One region of the Paenibacillus sp. FSL H7-0716 genome, then DNA from elsewhere that is predicted to be linked to it. Evidence: riboswitches for the same ligand, from Rfam matches in the RefSeq annotation. Region 1 holds a riboswitch; each other region holds the start of a gene.
What was found. A riboswitch is a leader RNA that binds a small molecule or an ion and turns the genes downstream of it on or off. The one in region 1 is predicted to bind thiamine pyrophosphate.
Positions count from the first base shown of each region.

Region 2: linked by a shared signal. The riboswitch ahead of thiC (phosphomethylpyrimidine synthase ThiC) and the one ahead of MHH60_RS09525 (ABC transporter ATP-binding protein) in region 1 are both predicted to bind thiamine pyrophosphate.
Region 3: linked by a shared signal. The riboswitch ahead of MHH60_RS11605 (ABC transporter substrate-binding protein) and the one ahead of MHH60_RS09525 (ABC transporter ATP-binding protein) in region 1 are both predicted to bind thiamine pyrophosphate.

Region 1 covers NZ_JBBODA010000005.1:273,250-284,028, reverse strand. Annotated here, with positions in the region: gene MHH60_RS09575 (sugar phosphate isomerase/epimerase family protein) at 1-432, opposite strand, end outside; gene MHH60_RS09570 (AraC family transcriptional regulator) at 709-1,527, shown strand; gene MHH60_RS09565 (class I SAM-dependent methyltransferase) at 1,633-2,364, opposite strand; gene MHH60_RS09560 (hypothetical protein) at 2,426-2,632, opposite strand; gene MHH60_RS09555 (TIGR00266 family protein) at 2,795-3,475, shown strand; gene MHH60_RS09550 (Fur family transcriptional regulator) at 3,549-4,028, opposite strand; gene MHH60_RS09545 (S-layer homology domain-containing protein) at 4,347-5,003, shown strand; gene MHH60_RS09540 (amino acid ABC transporter ATP-binding protein) at 5,099-5,851, opposite strand; gene MHH60_RS09535 (amino acid ABC transporter permease) at 5,865-6,533, opposite strand; gene MHH60_RS09530 (amino acid ABC transporter substrate-binding protein) at 6,587-7,423, opposite strand; TPP riboswitch at 7,647-7,750, shown strand; gene MHH60_RS09525 (ABC transporter ATP-binding protein) at 7,949-8,644, shown strand; gene MHH60_RS09520 (ABC transporter permease) at 8,625-9,401, shown strand; gene MHH60_RS09515 (ABC transporter substrate-binding protein) at 9,398-10,435, shown strand; gene thiM (hydroxyethylthiazole kinase) at 10,477-10,779, shown strand, end outside.
Region 2 covers NZ_JBBODA010000006.1:149,396-160,174, reverse strand. Annotated here, with positions in the region: gene MHH60_RS10395 (hypothetical protein) at 1-313, shown strand, start outside; gene MHH60_RS10390 (hypothetical protein) at 355-843, shown strand; gene MHH60_RS10385 (helix-turn-helix transcriptional regulator) at 922-1,755, opposite strand; gene MHH60_RS10380 (beta-galactosidase) at 1,926-3,977, shown strand; TPP riboswitch at 4,049-4,158, shown strand; gene thiC (phosphomethylpyrimidine synthase ThiC) at 4,262-6,004, shown strand; gene MHH60_RS10370 (phosphotransferase) at 6,090-7,076, shown strand; gene MHH60_RS10365 (alpha-amylase family glycosyl hydrolase) at 7,331-10,779, shown strand, end outside.
Region 3 covers NZ_JBBODA010000007.1:72,241-83,019, forward strand. Annotated here, with positions in the region: gene MHH60_RS11590 (pyridoxamine 5'-phosphate oxidase family protein) at 1-339, opposite strand, end outside; gene MHH60_RS11595 (MFS transporter) at 500-1,720, shown strand; gene MHH60_RS11600 (hypothetical protein) at 1,793-3,268, shown strand; TPP riboswitch at 3,427-3,537, shown strand; gene MHH60_RS11605 (ABC transporter substrate-binding protein) at 3,699-4,748, shown strand; gene MHH60_RS11610 (thiamine-binding protein) at 5,124-5,417, shown strand; gene MHH60_RS11615 (ABC transporter permease) at 5,414-6,175, shown strand; gene MHH60_RS11620 (ABC transporter ATP-binding protein) at 6,192-7,043, shown strand; gene MHH60_RS11625 (hypothetical protein) at 7,221-7,511, shown strand; partial or broken gene MHH60_RS11630 (WecB/TagA/CpsF family glycosyltransferase) at 8,153-8,900, opposite strand; gene MHH60_RS11635 (nucleotidyltransferase domain-containing protein) at 9,273-10,154, opposite strand; gene MHH60_RS11640 (YncE family protein) at 10,341-10,779, shown strand, end outside.

The sequences.
Region 1 (10,779 bases):
TTCAAACAAACCGTCAAACGCTGTACGGTCACCATATCGATCAGTTAACTCAAAGTCATGATTATGGTACAAAAGAACTGCTCCACGCGCCTTGCACTTTTCTCCAATAATCTTCAGATTCGCAGCAACTTCTTCATAGTTACGTTGTTCTTCTGACAGATACGGCACAATCAGATTATGATTTCCAATCTCCAGGTTGTACGCGATCTCTGCCTCTGTATCATTCAACAACGCGTCATAGGGACGGTGTGCGCCCAGCGCTACTAATCCAAGTTCATCAAGCAATTTTTTGACTTCTGCTGCGCTACGGCCGAAGTAATGGAAAAACTCTACACCTTTATAACCAAGGGCTGCTACTTTACGCAGTGTCCCTTCAAAATCCTGTTCCAGTTCTTCTCTGAGCGTATACAATTGCAGGCCTATCTTCAGCATTTTCGAATCACTCCAATTGGATTTAAAGTTAGCTTTCTGTAGTGTCAATCACTTGAACAATAATGCTGTAACAGAATTGACTAATCTGATTCTCATCAGTTTCCTTAAACTGTCATTCTTGCAAGCACTGATAATACCGACTGTTTCTAGCGTTGATGGTCGATTTCTTTCTTTATTGCTTAGCTACATAGTAATATGAAAGCGTATATATTAAAATGAATAATATGATTAAAACATGAACAATCTGCTTATCATTTCTATAAACCAGGAGGACCTATGACTCACTCTGCTACCTGTCACGTATTATCAGCCGGATTTTCTTTTCATCGCAAGCCTTTTCATATGTCTCAAAGTCAAGGGAACCAGAACTTTCTTATACGTCTGCAAACGGAAGGAAGAAGCCGTGCATTGATCGATGGTGTGATGTCACCTGTGGAAAGCGGGGATATTATGTTATTCGCTCCAAATGATCCTTACTATTTGATCATAGATAAAGAAGAGTACCCAGTAGGCAAGCCACGAATTGAAAGCGGAGATTATCATATCTTTTGCGGGGGAACATGGATTGATGAATGGTGGCAACGTTCACAAAGACCCACTCGCCTAAGTGTGCCGCTTAGTGAGAATTTTCTTGGCTTGTTTCGCCAATTGATTCTGGAGCACCGTCGACTTTCCGACTTCTCTCCAGAAATATCTGCCTGCTATCTGCAAATTCTATGTATGGAAATCGACCGGCTAATTACAGACCAGCCAGCAATTACTCCAAAAGGTTATTTGGCATACCGAATGAAGCAATATGTTGAGGAGCACGCAACCCTTCCCTTTCTATTGGAGGATGTAGCAGGTTTTGTGGGTATATCCGTCTCGCGGGCCGTTCATTTATTTAAGGAAGCCTTTGGGACCAGTATTATTAAATATGTAAACGATGTCCGACTGGAAATGGCCAGAGAACGGATAACCTTCAGTCCCATGCCGCTGGAGCAAGTAGCAGAAACTTGTGGTTTTGCGAACTATACCTATTTTCACCGGGTCTTCCGAAGTCGTTTCGGTATGTCACCAAGAGAATATCGTGTGCACAGCAGAGAACAGGTGTAAATGAAGAAAACCCGTTTCATTGCAAAAAGGTTGTCCCTTAGTAGAAAAGGCTACTTTTAGGACAACCCCTGCCTCTATATTTGAACATAACTCGTGAGCATGAGATTATTCTTTTACAGCCGAAATGATCAGGAACATCGGTCTACGCTCCTCATCCTTCATCCATGGATCATTACTCATTTCTTCTGAAGGCTTTGGTTCTTTAACCGCTTTAATAGTAAAGCCAGCTTCTATCAGGTCATTGAAGTAGGTGAAAATCGTGCGATGGTATTTAATCACATTTTCAGTTAAGAATTTAGTTTCACGAAGTCCTTCTGATTGATAATGATCTACGGGCCAATGCAGACGGTTTCCTTGCTCATCGGTATACCAGTCTTGCTCTTCCCGTGAAGTAAAGATTGGATGCTCCACTGAAAAAATAAAACTCCCGCCTGGCTTAAGAAACACATGGACTTTGCGGCAGATGGCTGCAAAAGATTCAATATAGTGGAAAGCCAATGAACTGAGGACCACATCAAATTGCTCGCTCGCAAAATCAATGTCCTCAATCGGCAGCTGGATATAAGTTATAGCAGGATCGTTCGTTTTTTCACGCGCCTGTTGCAGCATTTTTCCCGAGATATCCACACCTATAACTGAACTCGCCTGCTGCTCACGGGCATATAGGCAATGCCAGCCGAAGCCGCAGCCTAGATCAAGCACACTTTTATTATGTAAGTCTGGAAGAAGCGCCTTTAATACATGCCATTCTCCTGCTGCTGCAAGCCCTCCAATAGAACGAGGCATTTGCTGGTAGGCTGAGAAGAAATTCGAATCGTCATATTTATTTTGCTTCATCTGGGATACATCTCCTATATATTATTTCTTCAATTACTATACGCTGAGCGACGTCCTCTTATCAAATAGCCAATAAAAAAGGAGCATCATCTTGGAAGATCTGCCCCTTATATCTATTCTTATTCAATTGTTCCTGCTTGCTTGGTGTTAACCGTACATGCTGTGAAATGGCTCCATAATCACTATTCGATCTACGACTTTGTGCTGCGCACCAGGCTCCGGAGCGCTCTGCCTTACGCAAGGCTTTTTGTGTCTTGGTTCGTGCCATGTGACACCACTCTCCTATTCATAGGTAAATGATTATTGATCTTACAACTATAAGACAACTTCATTTTAACATATTCCAGACTATGAGCGAAGCAAGAATTCCGTTACACTTAGAGCAAAGCTAGTATTCTATCTTATCTAAATAGATGCGGAGGTTTAAAGGATGAATTACCAGGTTTTGTATGAAGGTGCTTTTGCTATGTTAAAGGTCCAACTAAATCCCGGTGAAAGCGTAAAGGCTGAAATGGGCGCAATGGTCGCGATGTCACCTAACGTAGAATTAAAAGGAACCGTGGATGGTGGTTTAATGCGCGGTCTCGGGAGAATGCTGAGCGGTGAGAAATTCTTCTTTCAAGAACTTAGAGCGACCCGTGGTCAAAGTGAGGTATTGCTGTCCCCTGGCTCACTCGGCGATATTCAGGCGATAGAATTAGACGGATCGTATAAGCTGTTAGTTCAAAAAGACGGATTTCTCGCCGGAACTGAAGGCATTCAAGTAAATACCAAAATGCAGAATTTAACCAGAGGGCTCTTCTCCGGTGAAGGCTTCTTCATTGTAGAAATCAGTGGCAGAGGAACGGTGTTCCTGTCTTCCTTCGGTGCTATCCATGCGATTAATTTAGGACCTGGTGAAGAAATGATTATCGATAACGGACACCTCGTAGCATGGCCAGATTATATGGACTATAAGGTAGAAAAGGCAGCCTCTGGCTGGCTAAACAGCATAACCAGTGGTGAAGCACTTGTCTGCCGCTTCCGTGGAGAAGGTGTAATTCTCGTTCAGAGCCGTAACCCTGGCAGCTTCGGAACGTGGATCAAATCCTTTGTACCTACTCGAAGCTAGACTTCCTAAAACGCAGTAATCAAAAAAGACACAGGCTTGGAGAAAGCCTGTGTCTTTAGGTTAGAAAGCGATCTTACGAGACTGCTTTATCTGCTTCTGCTTTTGCTTTTTTGCAGCCAGTACGTTTACATGTTGCATAAGTACCCTTGAAATCAAGGCGGTGATCCGTGACGTTAAAGCCATATTCACGTTCCACTCTTCTCTCCAGCTCCACAAGCCAGTCGTCCTTAATTTCCTCCAACCTTCCGCATACGCTGCATATCAAATGATGATGCATATGTGAATGATCGTTCCCGCGCAAATCGTAACGGGCAACTCCGTCTCCGAAGTTCATCTTCTCTACAATATGAAGCTCACATAAAAGCTCAAGTGTACGGTATACCGTTGCCAGGCCCAGATGTGGATAGCTGTTCTTAACAAGCATATATACTTCTTCTACGCTTAAATGATCCTTCTCATTGTCGAGCAGAACGTTCACTATTGCTTCACGCTGAGGCGTTAATTTATATTTTTGCGCCGCAAACAATTGACTGATATTTGATATTTGATCCATTTGGTCTCCTACCTTCCCGGAACGATTTAACATCCGTACCCTCTGAGACGCTCCTATTTATGCAGTTAAGACAAACCATAAATAGTAATCGTTACGATATAATCATAACAAAATTAACCACGAATGAAAAGAGCCTGACATCATTATATCATTTCATGCCACTTATCCAAAGTACTACACCCCAATCTGGCCCATATTTCTATTAAAATCTACTTTTTCGTGAAATAATACAGATTAGACCGCAACCTTTCCATAATTTACAACGTTAAAGGAGTGACAAAGGCTAAGGAGCCTATCCATACAACGAGGTGAAAAGACATGAACATGAAAAAAAGCACGCTAGCAGCGATCACAACCGTAGCCATTTTCTCCTTTTCTTTGGGTGGTCAGATGTTTGCAGCTGGGAACACCTTTAAGGATATTGATAACATAAACGGCAAAGAAAAAATCATTTCTTTAAAAAATCAAGGGTTAATTAAAGGGGTCAGCGAATCTCAATTTCTCCCTGGCTCTAAGGTCACTACAGCCCAAGGGATTCAGTTTATCTCCGGCGGTCTCCAGCTCAGCCTCGCAGCCATAGACTTTAACAAAGCTCCTGTTGCCAGCGGCTTGTTCACAAAAGTAAAAGACAAAGCCTGGTACGCTGAAGCCTTCATCAATGCTTATTACAATCAAGTTAAGCTTCCAAAAGATATTGATCCTAGCCTAATTATGACCAAAGAGCAATTCACTAACTATCTAGTGCAAGCGATCGAAGGCGTAGGTAATCTGCCGATGATCAATATCGTACCAGTAGATATCGCTGATGAAGCTTCTCTGACCCCTGCGTATCAAGGCAGTATTCAGCGCTCCCTGAAATACAAGATCAATACTTTAGACGCTAACGGAAAGTTTAATCCAAAAAGCGAACTCACCCGTGCCGAAGCAGCGATTATGCTCTACAACGCTTTGGAGTTCCTGAAAACTGGAGTATAAGCCAAATTTCAGTAACTCTTCTCATTTGAATAATCTACACAAGAAAAAGCAGCTCCGGATGATTCCTGAGCTGCTTTTTCATATATATTGTCTTTCTACTCTTCTTCACCATTCAGTCTATTCAGAAATTGCAGAGCCCGGAGATTCTTCGGGTGCTCCAGCACTTCTTGCGGAGTCCCTTGCTCTAGAATATGACCACCATCCATCAAAATGATCCGGTCCGCTACATCGGCGGCAAATTTCATCTCGTGGGTCACAATCACCATAGTCATACCTTCTGCTGCTAATTGTTTGATGACCTTAAGCACTTCCCCTACCAGCTCAGGGTCGAGCGCCGAAGTGGGCTCATCAAACAACAGCACTTCTGGATCTACCGCCATAGCCCGGGCGATGGCCACTCTCTGCTGCTGCCCTCCTGACAGCTGATGGGGGAAGTTATCAGCTTTATCTGCCAAACCTACCTTAGCCAGCAGCTGAAGCCCCCGCTTACGCGCTTCTTCCTTGGATCGTTTTAAGACAGTTACCTGTCCCTCCATCACATTGCCAAGCGCAGTCATATGCGGAAATAAATTATACGATTGAAAGACCATCCCTGTTTTCTGCCGAAGGGCCAATACGGAATTCTGAGGAATTTTCTTATGATCTGTAAAATTAATGGTGATATCCCCAAGTGACAGGCTGCCTTGATCCGGGATTTCCAACAGATTAAAACAGCGCAGCAGTGTAGTCTTTCCCGAGCCGGATGGCCCAATAATGACAAGTACCTTTCCATGCTCCATTTTCAGATCAATACCCTTTAACACTTGGAGTGCGCCGAAGGATTTATGCAAATTAATGATTTCAATCACAAGTATCTCTCCTTTAGGTCGCAGAGTAACGATCGAGTCGTTTCTCCAAGTAATTTTGCAGCGCCGACAGCACAGAACAGAACACTAAATAAAACAATCCTGCTTCGGAGTATACCAGCAAAGGCTCATAAGTGGTAGAAGCTACCTGCTGAGCAGTTCTAAACATCTCCGTATAGGTGATGATCGCTGCAAGCGATGTATCTTTGACCAAGCTAATAAAAGAATTGGATAACGGCGGTACAGAAACGCGTGCAGCTTGTGGCAGAATTACGCGGCGCAGAGCCTGCCCACGAGTCATACCAACTGAGAAGGCAGCTTCCCACTGGCCTTTATGTATCGACAGGATAGCAGCGCGTACGATTTCCGATGAATAAGCCCCTACGCTAAGGGTAAATCCAATGGTGGCGGCAATGAAAGGGTCGAGTACAATACCAACAGCCGGCAAACCATAAAAAATAATAAATAGCTGCACTAACAACGGGGTTCCCCGAATGACCCATACATAAAAACGGGCGATTAGCTTCGGAATTACCCACGGTGAAAGACGTGCCAACGCGGTTAGGATCGCCAAAATCAATCCAAGCACAAAGGAAAGCAGCGCCAACGGAATGGTAAAAGCCACCCCGGCTTTAAGCAGGGGTAGCAGTGTATCTAAGAAAATTTGTATTTTGCGGTCATCCATTATTCAGACATCCTTTTTAGCTTCTAGGCTTAATTAGCCTTGCTAGCCTTGTATTATTTTGAAACGTCAGCTCCAAAGTATTTCTCGGAAATTTTCAAGTACGTTCCATCACTTTTCATCTCTTTAATCGCATCACTGACCGCTTTCACCAGCTCATCATTGCCTTTCAGGAATACCGCGGCACTTTGTGATCCTTCAGGAATCTCGTCAACCACTTTAATTTTTGCATCTGGTTTTTGTTTTTTCAGATCCAGATAAGACAAGCCATCATTCACAGTTGCATCAATACGTCCCGAAGTCAGCAGGTCCATCGCTTGATTGAAACCGTCCGTAGCTACGATTTCAGCACCGTTCTCACGAGCGATGTCGGATAAGTTACTTGTCAGGGATTGTCCGGCTTTTTTACCCTTTAGATCAGCAAAGTTCTTAATCTCCTCATTGTTTTCGCTCACGATCAATACTGCCTTGGATACAATATAGGGTTCAGAGAAATCATATTTCACTTTGCGATCTTCGTTAATGGAAACTTCATTGAAAATGACATCAAACCGTTTCGCATCCATCCCAGCAAAAATACCATCCCACTGAGTTTCAAAAAATTCAGCTTCAACACCTAAACGTTTGGCTACTTCTTCGGAAATTTCTACGTCAAAACCAGTCAATTTCCCCGCAGTGTCATGATAAGTAAAAGGTGCATAAGTCCCTTCTGTACCTATCCGCAATTTGCCGCTGGCCTTCACAGCCTCTAAACTGTTTTGCGCTGAAGATGCTGCTCCACCATTCGTTCCAGCTGTTGGTTCAGCAGCCGTATTGGTATTCGAATTATTGCCGCAAGCCGCTACAAGGACCACGGTTAACGCCAATATAATAGTTAAACTCCATTTTTTCATTATTAAATCCCCTCTCTCTATCCGGTTTTTTTCCGGTAAATTGAATAGTACACTGCCATCACATGATCGTCAATACTTTTTTTCCGATTATATACATCGGAATTGTAATATTAACTAGATTTCTACTTATATCTTACCCAATCTTGGATTAATCCTTCACTTCTTTCTCTCTTTACTTCTCAGAAAGATATGGTATATTTATAAACAAATTAATATGGACCTGTTATTTCACTAGGGGAGTCGGCCGACTGAGACGGAGCTTCAAGCTCCGGACCCTTGGAACCTGATCTGGATCATACCAGCGGAGGGAAGTGGAGCGGAATTTTCATCAAGCATGTTTAGTGTTATTATGCAGAATGAACTTTTTGACCCATTCATTTCCTCTGGAAATGAATGGGTCTTTATTTGTTTAGGCGCTCCACAAAAATATTAGGAGGTTAGATCATCACGACCATTTTATCTATTCAAGGCCTAACCTACTCTTTTCCGGAAACTGAACAACCCCCTGTATTCGCAAATCTATCCATGGATATCAGGCAAGGGGAATTCGTCTCCGTAGTAGGGGCTAGCGGATGCGGGAAAAGTACATTTTTCAAAACGATTGCCGGTTTACTCGAACCTACTCACGGAAAAATAAAACTCTCTACGCACCCCTCAACCGCTAGTCGTTTAGGCCAGATCGCTTATATGCCTCAGCAGGATTTATTGCTGCCTTGGAGAACAGTGCTCGACAACTGCCTTTTGCCCTGGGAGATCAAGCCCAGATTTAGTAAACAGGATACGATCACTCAGATTCGGGAAATGTTGGTCCGCTTCGGCTTAGCAGATGTAGAGAAGGCTTATCCCCATGAACTTTCGGGAGGAATGAAACAGCGAGTCGCATTTCTGCGCACCTTAGTGGCTGGAGGCGGAAGTGGTCTTATGCTGCTGGATGAGCCCTTTGGTGCTCTCGATGCCATGACCAAACGTGAGATACACCGTTGGCTGTTGGAGTTATGGGGTGAACTGAATCAGACGATTATGCTCATCACTCATGATCTGGAAGAAGCACTATTGCTCAGTGACCGGATTTATTTATTATCTGGCGGTGCGCACAGCGAATTACAGGAGATCGTTGTCGATCTACCAAAGCCAAGACATTATAAGATGAACTATGAACCCCGGTTTATAGCACTACGGGCAGAGTTGGAGCGAAGATTGCATGCAACGTATACCTTTTAAAAAACATCTAGACAATTATGGTCCCTTCGTTCTTCTGGTACTGCTCATTCTTGTAATCTGGGAGTCAGCTGTTCGCCTTCACATGATTCCAGCCTTTATTCTCCCTGCACCTTCATCTATTGGCTTCGCATTGATCGAGCACAGGCAATTATTATTCGGACAGCATTTATTGGCAACGTTACAGGAGATACTGGTGGGTTTTGTCCTTTCTGTGGTTTGTGGTGTATTGCTGGGCACTGGAATGTTCCTGTATCGCCCCATAGAAAAGACCATCTATCCCTTCCTTATCATTAGCCAGACGATCCCATTAATTGCGCTATCCCCCATTTTTATTATGTGGTTCGGATATTCGCTGTGGAGCAAAGTGGCTGTGGTGTTTTTGACGGCTTTTTTTCCAGTCGTAGTGAGTACATATGATGGACTTCGTACAAGTGGCCAGACCTACAAGGACTTATTATTAACATTTGGTGCAAACCGCTGGCAGCTGCTTGTCAAAACCCAAATTCCACTGGCGTTGCCTGCCTTTTTCTCTGGCTTAAAGCTGTCCATTGTATACTGCGTCATCGGAGCTACTATCGGGGAATGGCTCGGCGGCAGTAAAGGACTCGGTTACTTCAGCCGCAGAATGGCCGGAAATATGCAGAGCGATGAAATGTTCGCGGCTGTATTTCTGTTGTCCGCGCTTGGTGTTGTGCTTTTTCTGGCGATAGCTTTACTCGAACAATTATTTTTAAAGAAAAGAGGATCTAACCAATGAATCAATTAAAATCCCCACAACGAGGACTTATTTCTGTATTTCTAGTATGCACACTTTTGCTCTTAAGCAGCTGCGGGAAGGCAGACAAGCTAAATAACAACTCCCAAACCGGTTCCTCCAATACCGAAAATAAGCAGTCACACAAGCTGACGATTATGCTTGATTGGTATCCCAATGCCGTTCATTCCTTTCTATACGCTGCGCAACAGCAAGGTTTTTTCCAAGAGGAAGGTTTGGATGTCGAGATCAAAATGCCTGCGGACAGCAATGATGCCCTAAAGCTTGTAGCAGCAAATCAAATTGATCTAGCGCTCAGCTATCAGCCTCAGGTGCTTATGGCACGCGGCGAGAAAATCCCTGTACGTTCGATTGCAGCAATCGTGCGGCATCCACTGAATCATCTGATGGTTCCTCAGGCTGGCAGTATTCATAGTCCCAAAGAGCTCGCTGGAAAAAAAATCGGCTATTCCTCCATTCCGCTCTATGAAGCGATGATTCGGACAATGATCCAGAGTGATGGAGGCGATCCTTCATCCGCCAAGCTGATTGACGTAGGTTTTGACCTTATCCCTGCGATCTCTACAGGACAAGTGGACGCAATAATAGGCGGGTTTATCAACCATGAACAACTGATCCTTGAAAAAGAGGGACATTCGGTCACCTCGCTTAATCCAACGGATTACGGAGTACCTGACTATTATGAGCTTGTGCTGGTGGCCAGCGAACAAGGATTGCAAAATTCTGAAGCTTACTTTAAAAAATTTCTAAATGCCATAACAAAAGGACAGGAATTTGTGGAGCAGAATCCTGAACAAGCCCTGGATTTACTGGTTGCACATGAAGATGCAACTTCACCGCTCGACAAGGAGATTGAGAAAAAAAGTCTTGAGATTCTACTGCCGCTGATGAATGCTGGCGATCAATCTTTTGGTTATCAAGACCCGACATCTTGGGAAAAGGTTCAGGTGTGGTTATCCACCAACGATCTTCTACCAGAAGATATTAAAGCACAGGAAGCTTTTATCAATCTGTAGCATTTAGTTAATTATTTATCCAATCTTGAGGAGGAATTATGATGAGTTATTTAGCCAAAGTACGGGAAGCCAACCCGTTGATCCACAACATCACTAATATTGTAGTAGCCAATTTCTCAGCCAACGGTCTGTTGGCGCTGGGTGCCTCTCCCTTTATGGCGGATGCCCACGAAGAAGTGATCGACATCGCCGCTATGTCGTCTGCTGTCGTTCTAAATATCGGCACTCTCAATGACTACGCCATTCAATCAATGTTGCTCGCTGGTAAATCCGCTAATAAACACGGGGTTCCCCTAGTGCTTGACCCGGTAGGTGCAGGCGCAACTTCTTATCGGACCGCTGTC
Region 2 (10,779 bases), on a different contig from region 1:
TATCAAAGGATTATTTCAAAAATTATCTAAGGAGCTTATTACTGCCAACTTTTTTTGCTTGGATGCGGCATCCCACAGTTATGGACTCTCTCCTCTAGAATTTTCGCCATCACCAACTTCTTACTGTAGCAGCATATTTTCTGATGAAACCATTCTTGATCATTTAAAAGTATTAGAATACCAACAGGAGGATGATGGAGGATGGCAGATAAAATGGGAGCCTCCCGGTGAAACAGCGAGGTTGGAATGGAGAGCCTATAAGACGCTAAAGAGTTTGATGATACTAAATTCATACAATAAGATTAATCTATAAATTGATCGCGGAGATAATAAACACTCCAAGGAGAGGAACCTATGAACAAATTAAGGGTGATTATAATTCCGTTATTCTTAATCTTTTTATTGGGATGTAGTGATGAGCAAATTAGCGATAATTCAAAAAAAGAATATAGCCAAGCTGAACAATTTATTACCGATATGGGCTATTTGATCATTAGTAATGAAGGAATTGTTTCTGAATATTTATTAGATAAAAAGCTGCTGACGGACATGCCATACATGCAATACTGGAGTGTTCAAAGTGTTGATCCAGTCGATTATATAGGCAAGGAAATAACTACAAGTAAGTTCATCGTTAAAAATCACCCCTTAGATAATGAGAAGGATAATACAAAAAAACAAACCCTGATTTTTCTGCTAGAAGCAGACGATCAAGTGATAGGAGGCTATAGTTTTCCTGATTTCGCTGAATTACATATGGGCTGGGTTTACACCATTGATGGAAAAACACTCGAAGAATTGACCGGAGAAGCATTCCCAAAATGGTCAAAGGAGTGGAATTAAAAGTACAAATAAAAATAATAATTTCATCTAGCCAAATTTTACGGAGCCCGAGCTCTTTAGTGAATAGGGGAAGATCGTCTACGCCCCAAAAGCCTGCCGGTATTTCACAGGAGACATGCCTTCAAACCTTCTGAACACTTTAATAAAATAGCTGGATTGGGCAAAACCGGACTGAGTAGCAACCTGAGCAATGGAGAGTCCTGTGGAAACCAGTAAAAGCTTGGCTTTAGCCAGCCGACAATCGGTTAAATAACGGTTTGGAGTTTTACCCATAACCACCCGGAACAGCCTTAGAAAATGATAGCTGCTGTAACCGGTCAATCTTGCCATCGATTCAAGAGACCAAGGGCTGGCACATTCGACATGAATGATATCTGCAGCACTGCGGATGGACTGCCTAACCTCGTGCGGTACTGAGCCGTGAAGTGGCTCGGAGTTCTGCAGCAATTTTACTAGAAGCTCATACAGCAGAGCAGATAGTCTTGGCTCGCTACGGGTCACGTAGGAAGCACTCAGTAGGTACATTTCCTCGAATAGCTCGTCCAGCTTAGCATCCAAATCAAAAGTGAACAGGTATGCACGAGACTGGTCCACTTCTTCTAATAAGGGAAGGACAATTTCAGTGTTAAAATGAACCCAGCGGACATCCCAAGGCTCGCCTGGGTCAGAGCCGTATTGCTGATAAGCCCCTTTAGGGTACAGAAAACCTCGTCCTCTACTCATCGGAATACGTTCGCCCTCATGGAATACATAACCCTCCCCACCAAAGATCAAATGCAGGTTATAGCTCCCCAGAAACCCTTCGCTTCTTCTCTCTGTATGTTTTGGAAAGTGAGTGTAATGTCCCAAAAATTCAGGATAACAGACATATTTTGAAAAAGCCGGGGTCGGCAAATACCATTGTTTCTTCATGTTTGGCAGCACCCATTTCTGTAGCGCAACAGAGCGCAAGTTGGATTAAGGCAATAAACGCAAGATTGTTATATGATAGCAATATTTTGTTATATAAGACCTCTTATCATTGATACTACAATAGAATTATAAAATATTGAAAGCATATTTTTAATACTTTGGAGGTAATGATGAAGAAACCTGTCGCAACTGAAAAATTCGAGCTTGGCGTCTGTTATTATCCGGAGCACTGGCCAGAAAACATGTGGGAGGACGATTATCGCCGGATGCGTGAACTCGGCTTTACGATCATTCGGATGGGGGAGTTTGCTTGGTCTATTTTTGAACCGGCAGAAGGGGAGTTTCAGTTCGGGCTCTTTGATCGGGCGATTGATCTAGCACATAAATATGGTCTTCAGGTTGTACTTGGTACTCCGACGGCGACGCCTCCAGCTTGGTTGACTGATAAATATCCCGAAGTTTTAAATGTAACCTACGAAGGTGTTACACTTCAGCATGGCATGCGCCGTCATTATAATTACAGCAGTCCTAAATACCGGGAACTGTGTGCACGTATTGCAGAACAAATGGCTGAACATTACGGCAATCATCCGGGTGTAGTTGGCTGGCAAATTGATAATGAACTCAACTGTGAGATCAGTGAATTTTATTCGGAGAGTGACCATAAGGCTTTCCGGGAATGGCTACAGCAGAAATATGTTACGCTTGAGCATTTGAACGAGGCATGGGGAGCTGTTTTTTGGAATCAAAGCTATAGTGACTGGTCTCAGGTCTATCTTCCACGTCCGACTCCAGTACCGAAGCAACCCAATCCTCATCAGGCATTGGATGAAAAACGGTTTATTTCGGACAATACAATTTCTTTTGCCAAAAACCAAGCGGATATCATCCGTAAACTTTCCCCTAAGCAGTGGGTAACCACGAACGGTCTGTTCGGGCATCTCGATAGCCATGAAATGACGGATGAACTGCTGGATTTCTTCAGCTATGATTCCTATCCTCAGTTCTCTACTATTTTTTATGACCCGAATGAGCAGAATCCGCTGAATGATAGAGGCTGGGGACTGTCGTTATCTGTTGTTCGTTCGATATCCCCGAATTTCTGCATTATGGAGCAGCAGTCGGGCCCGGGTGGCTGGGTGAACCGGATGGATATGCCTTCTCCAAAGCCTGGGCAGATGCGGTTATGGACTTATCAGTCGATCGCTCATGGAGCAGATATGGTGTTATATTTCCGCTGGCGGACAGCTACGATGGGCAATGAAATTTATTGGCATGGAATCAATGACTATCATAATCAACCTAACCGGAGAGTGCGGGAAGCGGGGCAGATCGGTCAGGAGCTGGCAGCAGCAGGTCAAGCGTTTGTCGGTACTCGTAATCAGGCTAACATTGCTATTGTTCGTGATTATGACAATGAGTGGGATGGAGAATACGATGTTTGGCATGGCCCGTTTATGTGGAAGAGCAATAAGGAGTGGTACAAGGCGCTTCAACGGAAGCATATCCCGAATGACGTACTCTATTTACGCAAAAAAACAACGCTGGAGGAGCTTGCAAGGTACGACGTGCTTATCTATCCTCACCCAGCGATTATGACAGATGAGACAGCAGCACTGCTGGATGAATATGTTCAACAAGGCGGCAAACTGATCTTCGGCTGTAGAACTGGCTATAAGGATGAGCGCGGTCAATGTTATATGCGTCCTTTCCCAGGTGCTGCTAAGGATCTATGCGGGATCACAGTTGAAGAATTCACAATGGTTAAGGGCAGTCGTCAGCCAACAACAATTAGCTGGTCGGGCGCGACCGAAGTCGTTACAGGAGCAGATGACTTTAATGATATTCTCAAAATAGAGGAAGCTTCGGTTGAAGTGATGGCGGTTTACGCCTCTGATTATTATGCAGGAAAACCGGCGGTAACTAGAAATCGTCGCGGCAAGGGTGAGGTTTGGTATTACGGAGCCGTATTTAATGAACAGGCAGCGGCTGAGATCATAAATTTAATGGATCTACAATCGCCAGCAGATTGGCTGGAGCTCCCAGAAGAGGTAGAGCTGCAAGTTCGTACCGGAGCTTCTTCCAGTTATGCTTTTTTGCTTAATTATAGTGAGGCTCCTGTCACGATCCATCTTCATGAGACCAAAACAGATTTACTGAGCGGCACAACATTCTCGGGCGAGGTGCTTCTGGAAGGATTTGGGGTACTGGTGCTATACTAACGTACACGTTGATCTCACATTTGAGTAGATTTGGATAATTCTCTCTTTTCGGTTATACTTGAAAGTAGCAATTATATAGTTACGGGAGCTTGGTGGGACCAGGCTGAGAGGATAGTTATAACTATCGACCGTCAAACCTGATCTGGATAATGCCAGCGGAGGAAATGGAGCTCTATTTCTATTTGTCTACTCTAAGGCCGCATCTTATACAGATGTGGCCTTTTCTATGTGTGGGGGAGTAGACCGTCTCCGCTTGATCAAATCACCTTATAGGAGGAATTGAGATGACAAGCGAATTGAACAACGATCCAATCAATTTATCAGCTTTTCCAGCAAGTCAAAAAGTGTATGTAAAGGGTTCACGGCCTGATATTCAGGTGCCTATGCGGAAGATCTTACTTAGTCCAACTGCGGGCATAGACGGCGAAGAGGAGAATGCCCCAATTCATGTCTATGACACAAGCGGGGCTTACACGGATGCTAATATTCATACTGATATTCGTCAGGGGTTAGAGCCCAATCGTCAAAGCTGGATTGAGGAACGAGGGGATGCGGAAGCGTACGAAGGAAGAACCGTGAAGCCTGAAGATAACGGGAATGCAACGGGAAAAGCTGTGGCGGAAGTGTTTCCAGCGCTCCATAGAAAAACTTTGCGAGCGAAAAAGGGGCGTAATGTCTCTCAAATGCATTATGCACGCAAAGGAATTATTACTTCCGAAATGGAATACGTTGCGATTCGTGAGAATGTGGCACCGGAATTTGTAAGAGATGAAGTGGCCCGCGGCCGCGCCATCATTCCAGCGAATATCAATCATCCAGAGAGTGAACCGATGATTATTGGACGAAATTTTTTAGTGAAGATCAATGCCAATATAGGAAATTCCGCAGTATCCTCCTCCATAGAGGAAGAGGTAGAGAAGATGAGATGGGCCACCCGCTGGGGTGCAGATAATATAATGGATCTTTCCACAGGTAAAAACATCCACACTACACGCGAGTGGATCATCCGCAATTCTCCTGTTCCTATTGGAACGGTGCCTATCTATCAAGCGTTGGAAAAAGTGAATGGAAAAGCGGAAGATTTAACGTGGGAAGTGTACCGTGATACGCTCATTGAGCAAGCGGAGCAAGGGGTTGATTATTTTACCATTCATGCGGGGGTTCTGCTTCGTTATATCCCGTTGACTGCACAACGTATGACAGGTATTGTTTCAAGAGGTGGCTCCATCATGGCGGCATGGTGTCTTGCGCATCATCAAGAGAACTTTTTATATACACATTTTGAAGAGATATGTGAAATCATGAAGCTATACGATGTTTCTTTTTCCCTAGGCGATGGATTACGTCCGGGTTCGATTGCTGATGCGAATGATGAAGCACAATTTGCCGAGTTAGAGACGTTAGGTGAATTAACAGCTATAGCTTGGAGTCATGATGTACAGGTGATGGTAGAGGGTCCAGGACATGTACCGATGCACTTGATTAAAGAGAATATGGATAAGCAACTTGAAACTTGCAACGAAGCCCCTTTTTATACATTAGGTCCACTGACTACAGATATCGCGCCTGGTTATGATCATATTACTTCTGCTATAGGTGCAGCGATGATTGGTTGGTTCGGTACAGCAATGTTATGTTACGTAACTCCGAAGGAGCATCTTGGCCTGCCTAATAAGGAAGATGTACGTGTAGGGGTCATTACTTATAAAATAGCGGCTCATGCCGCAGATTTGGCGAAAGGGCATAAAGGAGCACAAGACCGGGATAATGCTCTTTCAAAAGCCCGTTTTGAATTTCGTTGGCGTGATCAATTTCATTTATCGATAGATCCTGAGCGAGCGCTAGAATATCATGATGAGACATTGCCTGCGGAAGGCGCTAAAACAGCTCATTTCTGTTCCATGTGCGGGCCGAAATTTTGCAGTATGAAGATCTCTCATAATATCCGTAATTCGACGAGAATTGAATCAGGAATGCAAGAGAAGACAGAAGAGTTTCTCCAAGGCGGGAGCCTCATTTATAGATAACTTTTTCTGCTAAAAAGAAATATCTAAAAGAAGTCGTCATTGGCGGCTTCTTCTTTTATACTTTGAATAGATAGGAGTTGATGAAATGGAAGCGATTCGTTCAGAGGAAGCCATTTTAGAGGATTTAAGTAATAGTTTCTATCATTTTTTTGGATTGAAAGTCCTTCATGCTACCCCAATAAAACGTGGCTGGTTAAATCTTAAATGGAAAATCACAACGGATTCAGGGCAATTTCTACTTAAACAATACAACAAAAAAAGATATAAATTGTATAACCCAGAAGAGCTGAACTTTGCTTTTTCTCAACAGAAAAGATTGTATCTACAGGGGCTCCCCTGTCCCGGATTGTTGGCTTATAACCATAAAGTTTTACTGGAATCAGATCAGGGAGAAACGTTTATGGCTATGGAATATTGTGAAGGGCGTGTCATAGAGCCGGGTAAAATTAATATCCATCAAATGTTTGATTTGGGTCGTGCCACAGGTAAAATGCATCGTTTATTAAATGATGGGACCCTTAGTTTGAAAAGAAACCCACAATTTATTCCCCAAAGCCCTGAGGAACGTTTAGAACATTGGAATGTACTCCTACAACAATCAAAGGAAATGGGCAAAACCTCACTTATCACTGACCTAGAGATACAACTAAGAGCGACTGAAGAAATAGATCCGGAAATATTCGAAGGACTTGAAGCTGGATGGGCACATCGTGATTTATGGGTTGATAATCTTTTATTTCAAGATAGCCAATTGTCTGCAATTCTAGATTTTGATCGGTTCAAATATGATTATCCGCAGCTTGATGTTGCACGAGCAGTGATGTCATGTGCTCTAGATGAAGATTTAGATGGAGCACTAGCCTCAGCATTTATTGACGGATATCGTGAGGAACGAACGGTGGAGCAGGGGGATTTAACAAAATCATTGCAGTTATTGTGGTATATGGAAAGCCCATGGTGGATTAATGCCGAGATGGACAAACATAGTGTACCTCCAAAACGTTTTGCAAAAGAAATGAATTGGCTTGCTAAGAATCTGAACAACTTACCTGCTATCATAGGGAACTTATAGTGAAAACGATTGAATTATAGCCTAAAAGATGCATTGACCAGCAAAAGGTTTGGCGCCTATAATCTTAACAAGGAAAATCCATCAGATATTGAACTGTTTGTAAACGCATACAATGAGTTTTTTCCTTATTTTTTATTGAAGGAGGAGATCAAACCTATCAAGTATTTCTTTTTTTCTCATTTTTGCAAACGTTTGCACAACACGATAAGCATAAAAATCGTAGCTGCACTAAAAATTATGAGGAGGTTATTTACTTGGTATCCAAACAATCCAGGCGTTATATTTCGTGGTTAATTATTTTTTCGCTCATTTTTAGTTTATTTGGTTTATCGGGTGGCGCATCGGCCAGTAATACGGATCATACAGTCACCTATAGCAATCCTACAGCGACAGCTGTGACCTTACATTGGACTACGAATAACTGGGCTAATACTATGGACACGGTGATGACCAAAAATGGAATCACGTTCACCGCCAACCTCAATGTTCAGGAAGGCGCCACCCTAATTTACTGTTATCACATCACGGCTCCAACGGATAGTTGGGACAATAACGGCGGGAAGAACTGGACGGTTGTTATTCCGGTTGCCGGGAAATACGAAGCAGAGAGTGCATCCCTGTCTGGTGGTGCAAAAGTAAATACGAATCACACCGGATATTCGGGCACTGGTTTTGTTGATGGATATACAACTACAGGAGCAGCCACCACTTTTAACGTCCAGTCTTCCGCAGCAGGGTCCTATAATGCCACGCTTCACTATGCTAATGCATCCGGCAGTGCCAAAAAGGTGTCCATTTATGTCAATGGAATAAAGGTTACACAGACAACTTTATCGAACCTGGCCAACTGGGATACATGGGCAGACCAAACAGAAACGCTCTCCTTACAGGCAGGAAATAACACGCTTGCTTATAAATATGACTCGGATGATAGCGGGAATATTAATATCGATTATGTGACCCTTTCGGCCGGAGCTACACCAACACCTACGTTAACTCCTACACCAACGCCAACAGTTACCCCAACACCTACCATAACACCCACACCAACGCCAACACCTACGGTAACTCCTACACCAACGCCAACAGTAAATCCTACACCAACAGTAACGCCAACACCTACCGTAACACCCACACCAACGCCAACAGTGACGCCAACACCTACACCAACTTCAGCGGGGCTAACCGTTCACTTTAAGAAACCAGCAAGCTGGAATGCAGCGATTCGCATCCATTATTGGAATCTGAATCCGGCAACCGTTCCGACTAGTGGAGCGTGGCCGGGAATACTGATGAAATCGGACGGAAACGATTGGTATAGCTATACTGTTCCAAATGCTACAGGTGCAAGCCTGATCTTTAATGACGGCAATGGCAAACAGACGGCTGACTTATCTCGCAGCGTAAAAGAGGGCTGGTATAACTCAGATAACGTATGGTATGACGCCAATCCAGACGTTCCCAAGGTTCCGGTGATATCCGTCTCTCCTGCGCCCAAAACCTATGATTCTGCCCAAACGGTGACACTATCCAGTACAAATAGCGGCGATAAAATTTATTATACGACCAATGGCTCGACACCTACGACAACCTCAACGTTGTATACGACTCCAATCCAAGTCCCTTCATCTTTGACTATCAAAGCATTCGGCGTTAACTCTATAGGGCAAGCAGGTAATGTAGGCTCTTTTGCTTATGTGATTGATCTGAATGCCGATCTGCAAGCTCCGATTATCACAGCGAATCTGCCTGTTGGGAATTCAAGTTCAGCAGTTTCCGTATCTTTTAATATAAAAGACAACAAGGCGGCAACGACCACAGCATATTACACAGATAATGGTACGGAACCAACAACGAGTTCAAAAGTCTATATTTCAGGCAATGCACTGACTACTCTTGCGGGACCGTCTATCTTGATTAACAAGACGACAACCTTAAAATTCCTTGTGATCGATGGTGCCGGAAATGAAACTAAACAGAGCTTTGTTTATAACATTGGTAATAAGGGCGATTTTCGTGAAGATACGATTTATTTTGTAATTACTTCCCGGTTCTATGATGGCGATCAGAGTAACAACGAGCATGCATGGGAGGATGCCAAGGCAGGAAATCCGGACTCAGATCCAGCTTGGAGAGGGGATTTTAAAGGACTGATTCAAAAGCTCGATTACATTAAAGCCCTAGGCTTTAGTGCCATCTGGATTACACCTGTGGTGCAGAATGCCAGCGGTTATGATTATCATGGGTACCATGCAATAAATTTTGCGAAAGTAGATCCAAGATATGAATCCGCTGGGGCATCTTATCAGGATTTGATCAATGCAGCGCACGCGAGAGGGATAAAGGTTATTCAAGATATTGTCGTCAATCATACCGGTAATTTTGGAGAAGAAAATCTGTTCCCGATGTTTAAAAAAGATCCGACGGCGGCGGACACCGTGAGTAACATGCTCAAAATTACGGATAAACTGCCAGCTAACTATGATTCCATGACCCCTGATCAGCAATATCAGGCAAGACTCGCCTTAATGAAGACTGCGGAGACTAACAATAACATTTACCATACGGAAAAAAGTCTTTCTTGGGAGTCTTACACCGTCCAGACAGGACAGATTGCGGGAGACTGTGTAGACTTAAACACAGAAAATCCTCTAGTGAATCAGTATCTGATCGACAGCTATAATCAATATATTGATATGGGTGTGGATGCTTTTCGGGTCGATACTGTAAAGCATGTAAGCCGGTATATTTTCAACAAATATTTTGTGCCGGCATGGAAAACAAGAGGAGGCTCAGACTTCTTTGTCTTTGGGGAAGTGGCTACTCGGTACAGAGATGTCTGGAACAGTGGAATTCCGGCGATATCAACACCATTTTATACTTGGAAAAGCTCAAAATCCTATCCAGGTGATGGTCAAAATGATTACGCTTCCAACAAGCTATCGGTGGAGCAAGAGTGGGCAGATAACTCTACTACAGCAGGACAGCCTACCTCGAACAATGCATTTTTAACAGGAAATACTTATCATACGCCTGACTATTCGATGAAATCGGGTATGGATGTCATTGATTTTCCAATGCACTGGGCCTTCAAGACTGCTCAGGAAGCATTTAGTATGAGAAGCGGTGATCAATTCTATAATGATGCTACTTGGAATGTAACTTATATTGACTCTCATGACTATGCACCTGACCAGGCACCAGAAAATCAAAGATTTGCCGGCACACAGGACACTTGGGCTGAGAATCTCGCTCTGATGTTCACCTTCCGAGGAATACCTGCGATCTATTATGGTTCTGAAATTGAGTTCAAAAAAGGATCAGTCATAGATGTAGGTCCAAATGCGCCGTTAAGTACAACAGGCCGTGCTTACTTTGGCGATCATATTGAGGGTAGTGTTACTGTTCAAGATTACGGTAAATATACCAATGCTACTGGCACACTTGCAGACTCGTTAAATTATCCTCTGGCGAAACATATCAGACAACTTAATTTAATCAGAAGAGCTGTTCCTGCTTTGCAAAAAGGCCAATATTCTACAGAAAATGTATCAGGTGATTTGGCATTTAAAAGAAGATACACTGATAGTACCAAAGGAATCGATAGCTTTGCTTTGGTTACGATCTCAGGAAATGCAACATTCACTGGAATTCCTAACGGAACTTATGTGGATGCAGTGACTGGTGATACCAAAACCGTTAC
Region 3 (10,779 bases), on a different contig from region 1:
AGGATCATCAGGTCCTGTAAACCATGGCTCAAGCTCTTTATTCCATACCTTGGAGCGCAAGCCTTCATCCTTAGAGACGGTAGCAGTTGCTTCAATCTCCAGCACATCTTTGCTTCCGCCTGCCTCATAGCCAAGCAGTACAAAAGCATTCGGATTATCGGATAACTCCTCCACTTTATGAGTTTTGCGATTTGTAGCCAAATAAATCTTCAAACCCTCATGGAAAATGGCCATATAACGTACTTTCGGCTTATTTCCTTCTTCGATCGTACCAAAGGAACCGAACTTGTTGTCATCCAATGCTTTAATAATGAGTTGCTCCAGTTGTTTGTTATCCATTACGTAAATCTCTCCCTTCAAGCATGTAAACAAAAGTTTATATATCCAAGCTCACCGTTTGGATTTATCATAACAATGGTGCTTATTATAATGTACCCTTCAGGTTCACATTGAATCCGACCTTACTTCATAAACTACTTTAAGATAAGGAGCTTACTTCGTGAAAAAACTGATTTGGATCGGCTGTCTTTCCTACTTCGTTATCGGTCTGGCACATGTTGTACTGGGATCTATTCTGCCCGTTCTACTGCAACATTATGATCAAAATTATAGTGCTGGCGGTGAATTAATCTTTAGTCAATTCGCTGGGTTTTTAGCAGGCGTGTTGGTCTCTCCCCTGCTTAATCGCCGCTTCGGTAAACGTGGAGGCATCCTCATTGCCACCAGTCTTCTACTAGTTGCAGAAATTGCCTACGCCTTTCTACCGCCTTGGGGCTGGATGTATGTTATCGCCGTTGCCGCAGGTTTTGGTTTCGGGATGATCGAAGCGGTTATCGGCACCATCATTATTGGTGCAATAACCGAAGGAACTGCTATTGCGATGAGCCGGCTTGAAGTGCTATTCGGGATAGGCGCACTCGTGATGCCGCTTATCGCCAGTCCGCTCATTGCTGCCGGAGCGTGGAGATTGGCCTTTCTAATCGTCGCTGCCTTCTCCTTAATTTCTCTTATCCTCTGGACAAGAGGGCACTTCGGTAATCTACAACGTACGCTGGATGAACGCGCCTCTGTCCAAGGAGCAGACAATTCGCAATCCTCAAGCTCACGTTCTAACAAAAAATTTCCGTATAAAGGTAAGCAATGGATTCTGCTAGGGATCTTCATCGTTTTCTTTTTTCTTTATGTAGGCACAGAGATGAGTTTAGTCAACTTTATGCCGGCTATCTTTATTGCCAAGCTAGGGATGACGGAGTCTGCCGCAGCACTGACAGTCACTTTCTTTTGGCTGGCGATGTCTACAGGAAGATTGTTTGCGGGTGTAATTGCCGAAAAAATATCTTATCGCGTGTACATTCTCAGCAGCTGTTTACTAACCTTGTTACTGCTGACACTCTTTCCGTTCACTGACAATCGAATGGCTGCTTTCATTGTAATTCTGCTGCTGGGGCTGTTTATGTCCGGTATTTTCTCCATTGCTTTAGTCTTCTCCAGCAAAATGCTGCCTGGCACTGAAGAGTCAACACCCAGCATTATGATTGCTTCCGGAGGTGTTGGCGGTGCTTTGCTACCTCTGTTTATGGGCTGGTCTATGGACCATTTAGAAGTGGCACAAACAGCCGGATTACTCGCCGCTTTTGCCGCCTTCTTGTTTCTGCTAAGCATTGCCGCATGGAGGTTCCAATCCATGCAAGCGGTGAAAGGAAAGAGTTCCCGTATTTAGAACAGTATCAACGTTATCCTTTTAGGGTAATGTGATCTATAAGCATATTCTGAGCACAAGGATGGACAATGAATGAATGAGTCTTTAAATGAGTCTTTAAATGAGTCTTCAACTGAGCCTTTGTTACATACTGCGCTCATGCAGTTTATATTTCCCTTTTCTATAAAAAAGGGCGATTCTAAGCAGCTTATCCAGCAATTACAGGACGACGGCTTCACACGTTTTTTTCTGGATAATAAAGAGCTTGAAGCTGCCTATTACGGAGATGGCTACTGTGTTTCCCATGAACGAATGGAACGCACCTATTTACCGTTTGCTGCACACGTCCTTTTTCCACGCAGGAAGGATGCCGACTCGTTTCGCCGTTTTTCCAGAGTAAATAATCTCGACTGCATTCTGGAGATTCCGCAGCAATCTATATTTTTCAAAATTCTCTCGACAGATATATTCATATGTCCTTTTCAGCTTGGATTCGTGACGATACGTGTCCAGCTGGAGGGGGATTCAATTCCCTTTAGTATTGCCCTAGAATTCGCGGATCGTTTCCGTGCGCTAGAGAATACCTTCATACAGGATGACTACACTTATATTCATTGTGGGGAACAGACCTATGAGATGGTAGAGGATTTTGTCTTCCGAAATTTGGTGGATGGACTGGAGCCATATCTGGATCAATCGGATATCAATGGGGCTTATTTCGAGACCCTTCCTTTTTTCGTAGATGAAAGAATGCAGGTGCAAGCTTTTTACGGCTTTCAGAATAAAGAAAGCTCTGATGAGATTAGTGTAAATCTGCGCTATCGTGCCTCACAGCTTGATGGAATTGATCTGAACGGAAAGCCCTATGCCAGTGCCAGCGATCCAGCATATATTGCGAACTATTGTCATGAACACTCCTATAATCGCTGGGGTCCAGACACGTATTATATGATGAATGAGCAGACTTTTTGCTGCATGACCCGCGCTGAACAGGAAATTGCTGTTAGTCTAGCCAACCAGATGTACGGGCAATATTATTACGGATTTTTACTCAATATTTTCCACAAAATCGTTCTGCTAAAGCTTGCCAATATGCACTCCCGACTTCGGATTAATCATGATTATGAGGAAATAGACAATCTAATCTACTCCATTAATAAGTTCTCGGCAAAGTTCTACTTCTTGGAGTTGATTTCCCAGTCGCAGGGCCGGGAGATATTTCTTCAGCTGCGTAAAGTATACGGAAACGACGCTTTGTTCGAGGAAGTGAAAGAAACCTTAAATGACCTGTTTCAGTATCAGGATAAGTTTCAATCCAAGCGACGGGATAATCTGCTGATGATTCTCACTGTATTTACGGTAGTAAGCGGGATTTACGGCATGAATCAGGTCATTGACGATCTGGATGGAAAGATTCAATGGAGTAAAATGATTGGATATTCCCCCTTTGAATTTCTTGCCCTCTTCGTGATCATGAGCGGGATTCTGATCAGCGTTGTCCTCACGCTAGGGGCGCTGGTTAGTGAGCTTAAACGGCGTCACCGCAAAAAATATAAAGATCTAGACTAGCAAAAAAGAAACTACTGGATTGGAAAAATTCAGGAGTGCACTACTAGACATTCCGAGTACAGCCGTCTATAATACACCGTATGCGAGAAATATAAGATATAAAGTATGGGTACAGAACTTATGCTTACTTATATTGCACATAGAAATACCCGTTAACTTCATAGAACCAGGGGTGCTGGAATTGGCCGGCTGAGATTGTATCCCACAAGATACTGACCCTTATACCTGATCTGGATAATGCCAGCGTAGGAATCGCCAATTGGTTCTGGTCCCTGTGACCTTGACTAACCTTGCGCCAAGCCAGCGTCCCGATCACTCGGGGCGCTTTTTTTGTAAGATCACTAAAAGATGTAGAAAAACGTACATACTACACTTTACGGTTCATGTTGGGAAGACGGGATTCTTGTAACCTTAAAGGAGAGAAGAAGACATGCACCTCAAAAAAGCACTTACGTTGTGCCTCACCTGTGTACTCATTCTTGCCATTGCCGGATGCGGCGGCAACAATGGGAATACAGCCGGAAACAAAGCAAATGCTACTGATCCAACTGCAACGGCTGGGACGGATGCTCCAAAAGAGCTCACCAAAGTTAAAGTTGCACTCGACTGGACACCGAACACGAATCATACTGGTCTATACGTAGCTAAGGATCTTGGTTACTACGCTGAAGAAGGTCTGGACGTCGAGATCGTTCAGCCAGGCGCAGCGGGTTCTGATACTATGGTTACCTCTGGCGAAGCCGCTTTTGGCATCAGCGCCCAAGAAGGATTAACGCTAGCCCGTCTACAAGGCGTGCCCCTTGTCTCGATAGCAGCTATTATTCAGCATAATACGTCGGGATTCGCCGCTCCAGTAGATCGCAATATTAAATCACCAAAGGATTTCGAAGGTAAAACCTACGGAGGCTGGGGCTCACCGGTCGAAGAAGCAGCCATGAAAGCTATCATGGATCCTGAAGGTGGCGATGTGAAAAAGGTGAAGCTGATCAGTATCGGTGAAGCTGATTATTTTACCGCCGTCAAACGTGACATTGATTTCGCCTGGATTTTCTACGCTTGGACTGGCGTTGAGGCTGAGTTGCGTGGCGAGCCATTGGATATGCTGTACTTAAAGGATTATGCGCCACAGCTCGATTATTACACGCCTGTGCTGACGACGAGTGAGAAGCAAATTGCAGATCATCCTGAGCTGGTGAAGGCCTTCATGAAAGCCACATCAAAAGGTTATCAATATGCTATTGATCATCCGGAAGAGGCTGCCGGTATGTTATCGAAGGCAGTTCCTGACCTGGACGCCGACCTTGTCCTAGCTAGCCAAAAATGGCTTAGCCCAAAATACAAGGACGATGCTGCCCGCTGGGGCGAGCAAAAAACCGAGGTCTGGCAAAATTACGGTGACTGGATGTATGATCTGAAGTTGCTGGATAAACCGCTGGATGCCGCTAGTGCATTCAGTAATGATTTTTTACCGGCGGAGTAGATAGCGGACTTCAGAACCAAGAAGGTTGGACGTTACTTGAGGAAGGAGGAACGGAGTGTAGTGATGTGCTACGTGAGTACCGGACTTCCCAAGTTCGTTCAAGATTCGATGTCGAGTTTGCTTCCTGAGTTACTTCGTTATCAAAGTTGGCTTTTTGAACTTACCTTATAATTTAAGAGCTCAAAAAGTCGGCTTTCAGAACCAAGAAGGTTGGACGTTACTTGAGGAAGGAGGAACGGAGCGTAGTGATGTGCTACGTGAGTACCGGACTTCCCAAGTTCGTTCAAGATTCGATGTCGAATTTGCTTCCTGAGTTACTTCGTTATCAAAGTTGGCTTTTTGAACTTACCTTATAAAATGAGAGGATTGATTATTGTGGCTAACACCTTACTAAGCATTCAAGTAATTCCAAAAACTCCGAACAATGAGGATTCCATCCCATACGTAGATAAAGCGATTGAGGTCATTCAGAAATCCGGTGTTAAACATCAGGTGAATCCGCTGGAAACCACAATGGAAGGTGAGCTTAGCGAACTGCTGGAGGTTGTGCGTCAGATGCAGGAGGCGTTGATCGAAGCAGGTAGTCCAAGCGTAATTTCGCAGATCAAAATCGCTCATAATCCTAACGGAATCAGCATGGATAAATTGACGGAGAAATATCGGCCGTGAGATCGACCTGGAAGCTAATATGGCCGCCCCTTGTGGCGGTCGTCTTCTTTTTAACCGTATGGCAGCTATCTGTATCTGTATTTCATATTGAAGCCTGGATTCTGCCGAGTCCTGCTGATATTGCCCGTGAATCCACCAGTAACGCTTCTGGTCTTTGGGCTCATACGATGGCTACGCTGCGGCTAACTTTAATTGGTTTTCCCATTGGAACAGGTGTAGGCCTAATCGTTGCTTTGCTTTTGCATCTTTTACCTTGGGCTAGACGGGCTTTTTATCCACTTATTATTCTGAGTCAAAATGTTCCCTCCATCGCGCTCGGACCCCTGCTCATTATCTGGTTCGGCTTTGGTCTTTTGCCCAAAATCGTGCTGATTACACTAGTATGTTTCTTCCCGGTAGCTGTCGCTGCGATGGGCGGCCTGGCCCAAAGTGATCAGGTCATGATGAATTATATGAAAATGGCTGGCGCAAGCAAGTGGCAAATCTTCACCAAGCTGGAGCTGCCCTCTTCTATCCCGGCACTATTTTCCGGTGTAAAAATATCTGCTACTTATGCAGTTATGGGCGCCGTGGTCGCTGAATGGATTGGCGCGGATAAAGGTATTGGCTATTATATGCTTCTGCAGAAATCCGCATATCGTACGGATCGGATGTTTGTCGCTATTGTTATTATTGTACTTTTAAGTCTTGTACTCTTTGCTATTATTGCATTGCTGGAAAAATGGCTGGTTCGCTGGAAGCCGCGCCGTAACTCATAGAAAGGAAGATGCCTGTATGTCTCAAGCGACGCAAACGCAACACAGAACAACAGAAGTCATAAGCTCTCCTGAAGCTCATACCGTGGCACCCGCCCTTGAAGTGAGCGGCATCTCCAAATCTTTTTCCCATCGTCGCCGTGAGACAAATGTTCTGAATAATGTCTCTCTCAAGGTAGAGCAACAAGAATTCGTTTCGATCGTTGGTCCTTCCGGCTGCGGAAAAAGCACCTTATTCCACATGATTGGCGGCCTTGTGAAACCCGATGCAGGCACGATCCGCATGAACGGTAAGGTCGTTACAGGTCAACGCGGTGAAATTAGTTATATGCCGCAGCAGCCTGCTCTTTTTCCTTGGCGTACGATTGAGGATAATGTGCTGCTTGCTGGGGAGATCAAGGGCACACTGCGGGATGGAGCCCGCGAGGAAGCACGCCAGTGGCTTGCCAAGGTTGGATTAAGCGGGTTCGAACATGCTTATCCGCATATGTTGTCTGGCGGAATGCAGCAGCGTGCAGCTTTTCTCAGAGCATTGCTCGCTCCGCAGGAGCTAATGTTGCTGGATGAACCTTTCAGCGCACTCGATGCACTAACTCGCAGTGAAATGCAGCGCTGGCTGCTAGAGCTGTGGGAAGAGAATCGCCGCTCTGTGCTGTTTATTACTCACAACATCGAAGAAGCGTTGCTGCTCTCTAATCGTATCTATGTATTTTCCGGCCGCCCCGGCTCCATTCTGCATACAGTCGATGTGCCGTTTCCGCGGCCACGCCGTGATGAGATTACGGACTCTCCCGAGTTCCTTAAGCTCAAACGCCAGTTGTCACAGTGGATGCGAGAGGAACAAGTTAAAAATAGGCAGCCGCTAGCTTAATCGCTAAGCACTGTAAACTGATATCGCTGGTATAGCGGTGTCAGTTTTTTATTTGCAGCGATAAACTCCCTAACATATTTACAATTGGTGCGGATGTATCTGCTCAATTAAACAAATTTCACTCATCATAGTAGGGATCACATTAAATGTGTGGCGAAAACGGCCTCCCTGTTGGTAATGGGTAGAAACCAGGTTGGGCTGGGGACATTCTACGGGATTTATACCGTTGATTTGCTGCTTCGGGCCGGATTCGGCTCATTCTACGGGATTTATACCGTTGATTTGCTGCTTCAGGCCGGATTCGGCTCAGTCTACGGGATTTATACCGTTGATTTGCTTCGTCGGGCCGGACTCGGCTCAGTCTGCGGGATTTATACCGTTGATTTGCTTCGTCGGGCCGGACTCGGCTCAGTCTGCGGGATTTATACCGTTGATTTGCTTCGTCGGGCTGAATTGCACCCGATCTAGGGCATTTTTGCCCTTGTTTTGGCACTTCGGCTGAATCACACCGATTCTAGGGCATTTTTGCCTTCTATTTGCCTCTTCGGGCGGAATTGCACCCGATCTAGGGCATTTTTGCCTTCTATTTGCCTCTTCGGGCGGAATTGCACCCGATCTAGGGCATTTTTGCCTTTCTTTTGCCTCTTCGGGCTGAATTGCACCCGATCTAGGGCATTTTTGCCCTTATTGTTCCCCTTTAGCTTTTAGTTTGAATTAAATACGAGGCTATGGCATCAACCAGAATCGGTGTTGTTTATCATTATTAATTTGTTTAAAGGTCACAGCTATAGTCGCACTTACATTCTAATCACCACTCTTACACATACTCCCACTAATCACTTTTGCTCCTATTCCTTACCTCAATCCCACTACTTACTCTTACTCTTACTCTTACTCTTCCTCTTCCTCTTCCTCTTCCTCTACTCCACTCCTACTCCTATTCCTTACCTCAATCTCACTACTCACTCTTGCTCCTACTCCTCACCTCACTCCTACTAATCTCTCTCTTACTCTTCACCCTACTCCTTACTTCCTACTCTCACACCTGCCCCCTCCTCCTCTCCCACCAACCGAACCTAAAAAAGGCCCCCATAAACGAGGCCTTTTCTTCATTTCCTAATCATAGCTCGGAACACGAATTTGGGCAGCACTGCCTGTCTGCGCCATCGCGACTTTTGTCCCTTCGCAACTGGAGCGAACAAAAGTCGATGCAACCACTCCAGATTGAGTTTTTTCCATAGCGCTGGTGCAGGAGTAACTTTTCCCGCTATTACATCCAAGCTGCCCCCCACGCCAAAAACAACTTTTACCTGCGTAAGCTCCTGTTTGTGCTTATACCCATTTGTCAGAGTATGGCGCACCCATCGCAACGATCAGGAAATCCGGCTGTGCACGCTGAATCTCTGATATAATGGCAGGCTCCTCATCCTTGGTAAGAAAACCATTATGTCTTCCTGCAATCTTCACATTCGGATATAACTCCGTGATCTTTTCGACCGCTTTACAGCTGGTAAGCTCATCTATCCCCAAGAAATAAAAACTCCATCCCAAGCTATTTCCTTGCTCCAAAAGCTCAAGAAGCAGCTCATATCCAGTTACCCTCTCAGCAATAGGATCGCCTTTTCTTTTTGATGCCATCACAATGCCAATCCCGTCAGGAGTGATTAAATCCGCTTCTTGAAGTATGGTTCGTAGCAGCTCGTCCGATTGACTTGTTATCGTAATTTCCGGGTTAGCCGTGATCAAATGGAAAAGTTTAGGTTCTCCAGATTGAATATGTTTTGTTAGATGAAGTGTTGTCTCATGTAGTGTTAGTTTTGAAAAGGGAACTCCTAATATTGAAACTGTCCCGTCCATATAATCACCTCTCACTAAAATTTCACTTCAATATACCTTACCATAATCAAGAGGAGGAAGGGGGGGCATTTAAGTTACTTAATCACTACAGCCACTCACCCGAACACTATAGCCACTTCAACCACCCGACCATTCCACCACCCTAGCCACCACAGCTACTACGCTACTACAGCCACTACAGTCCACCATAGCTTCACCTCATAATAACCACTTCACTCCCTCCGCCACCTCTCCAGCCACCCCAGTTACTACAGCACTACAGCCACTACAATCCCCCATAGCCACTTCACCTCACAATAGCCACTTCACTCCCTCCGCCACCTCTCCAACCACCCCAACCACTCAACCACTACACTCACCCTATAGCTCCATTCACTCCTCCATAAACTTCCACCACTCTACTAACCAAGGTTCATCGATCCCACGCATGCGGAATTCCTCTACAAGTATCTTCCGGAATCGCTTTTCCATTTTGACAAAGTTATTATCCTCTTGGTACATAGGGGCAAAGGATTCATCATCTCTAATAAAACTCCAAAAATCGCCCGCACACTCCATAATCTTTCGGCCGACAGTCGTTTGTTTGGCTACAGGTACCAGCCATTTGTCATAGGGGTAGGGGTAACCTTCAATAGTAACGGCACAGCGTAATGCTTCTTTATAAAGAGAAACCGCTAAAAATAAAATAGGAAAGGCGTCGCCACGCACTAACGGATTATCTAAGCTTTTGGCATAACTTCTTAACTGTATGTATGAATTCTTACGAAATCTCATTAGGACTTCAGGTTGGAGGGGCACATAGGCATCAAAAAGTGACTTTACATCCAATCGGTCATAGTAGATATAAGAAATAGAAGCATTCCACAGCCATTCCATATTTCCGCTCATTAATGCCGCTTTGATTTCTGAAATTTTATGCAGTGTGTAATGTCCGGACTTGCCACTGGGGAGTCGTAAATCCATAAAAAAACTACTTTGCTTCGGGATCAGACCTGCTTGCTCGAACCGATGATTAACGCTGCTATAATACTCGTCCTGACAAATAATGATTACATCCACATCCGACTGCTCATCCACCACCCCAAGTGCGGTCGATCCATCAAGGAGAATACTTATCCGCTGACTCTCCTCTTTCATTAACGGATGATTTAGAATTTCTTGCGTGATATACTGCCCAATTTCCTCTAACAATTTGCTATGAAGCTGCGTCTTATCAGGTGTTAATAAAATATCCGACAACACTGATTTCACCATCTCAACCCCAACCTCCAATCAATCTCAATTCTCCAGAAAAATAAAACGCTTACACATAACCTAATATTTGGATAATGGAGTACCATTCTACACTCCTAATATATATCTTGCAAGGATAAATGAAGTACCCTTTTGCCTAAGCCTAAATATAATGAAGTATCTATTAACTTGGAAAGGGGTAAAAGCATGGCGCAGCCAAAAGTGATTGCTACAGTCCGCTCTGCCGGACCGATCGGAGATATAAAAGTAAATGTCGTCACGAATCGAGTATACTTTGTAAACCCAGACACCGAGGCTGGAACTATCGGGGTATTGGAGGGCAGAACTAATCGCATTATCGCTCGCATCCCTGTAGGAAGACTGCCGTCTCAGCTCGGAATCAACCCCCAAACCAACCGGATTTATGTACCTAACTTCCGTGACGAAAACGTATCTGTCATAAACGGGCGGACAAACCAGGTAATCAAAACTGTCAAAGTAGGCCGATTCCCAGACAATATCGGAGTAAATGTTCGAACCAATTTAATTTATGTAACTAGCGCATTCGGAACCCTATTCGTCATAGACGGGAAAACAAATCAGGTCCGTAAAAAGATTGAAATCGGTGGGCGCCCTTCCAGAATCG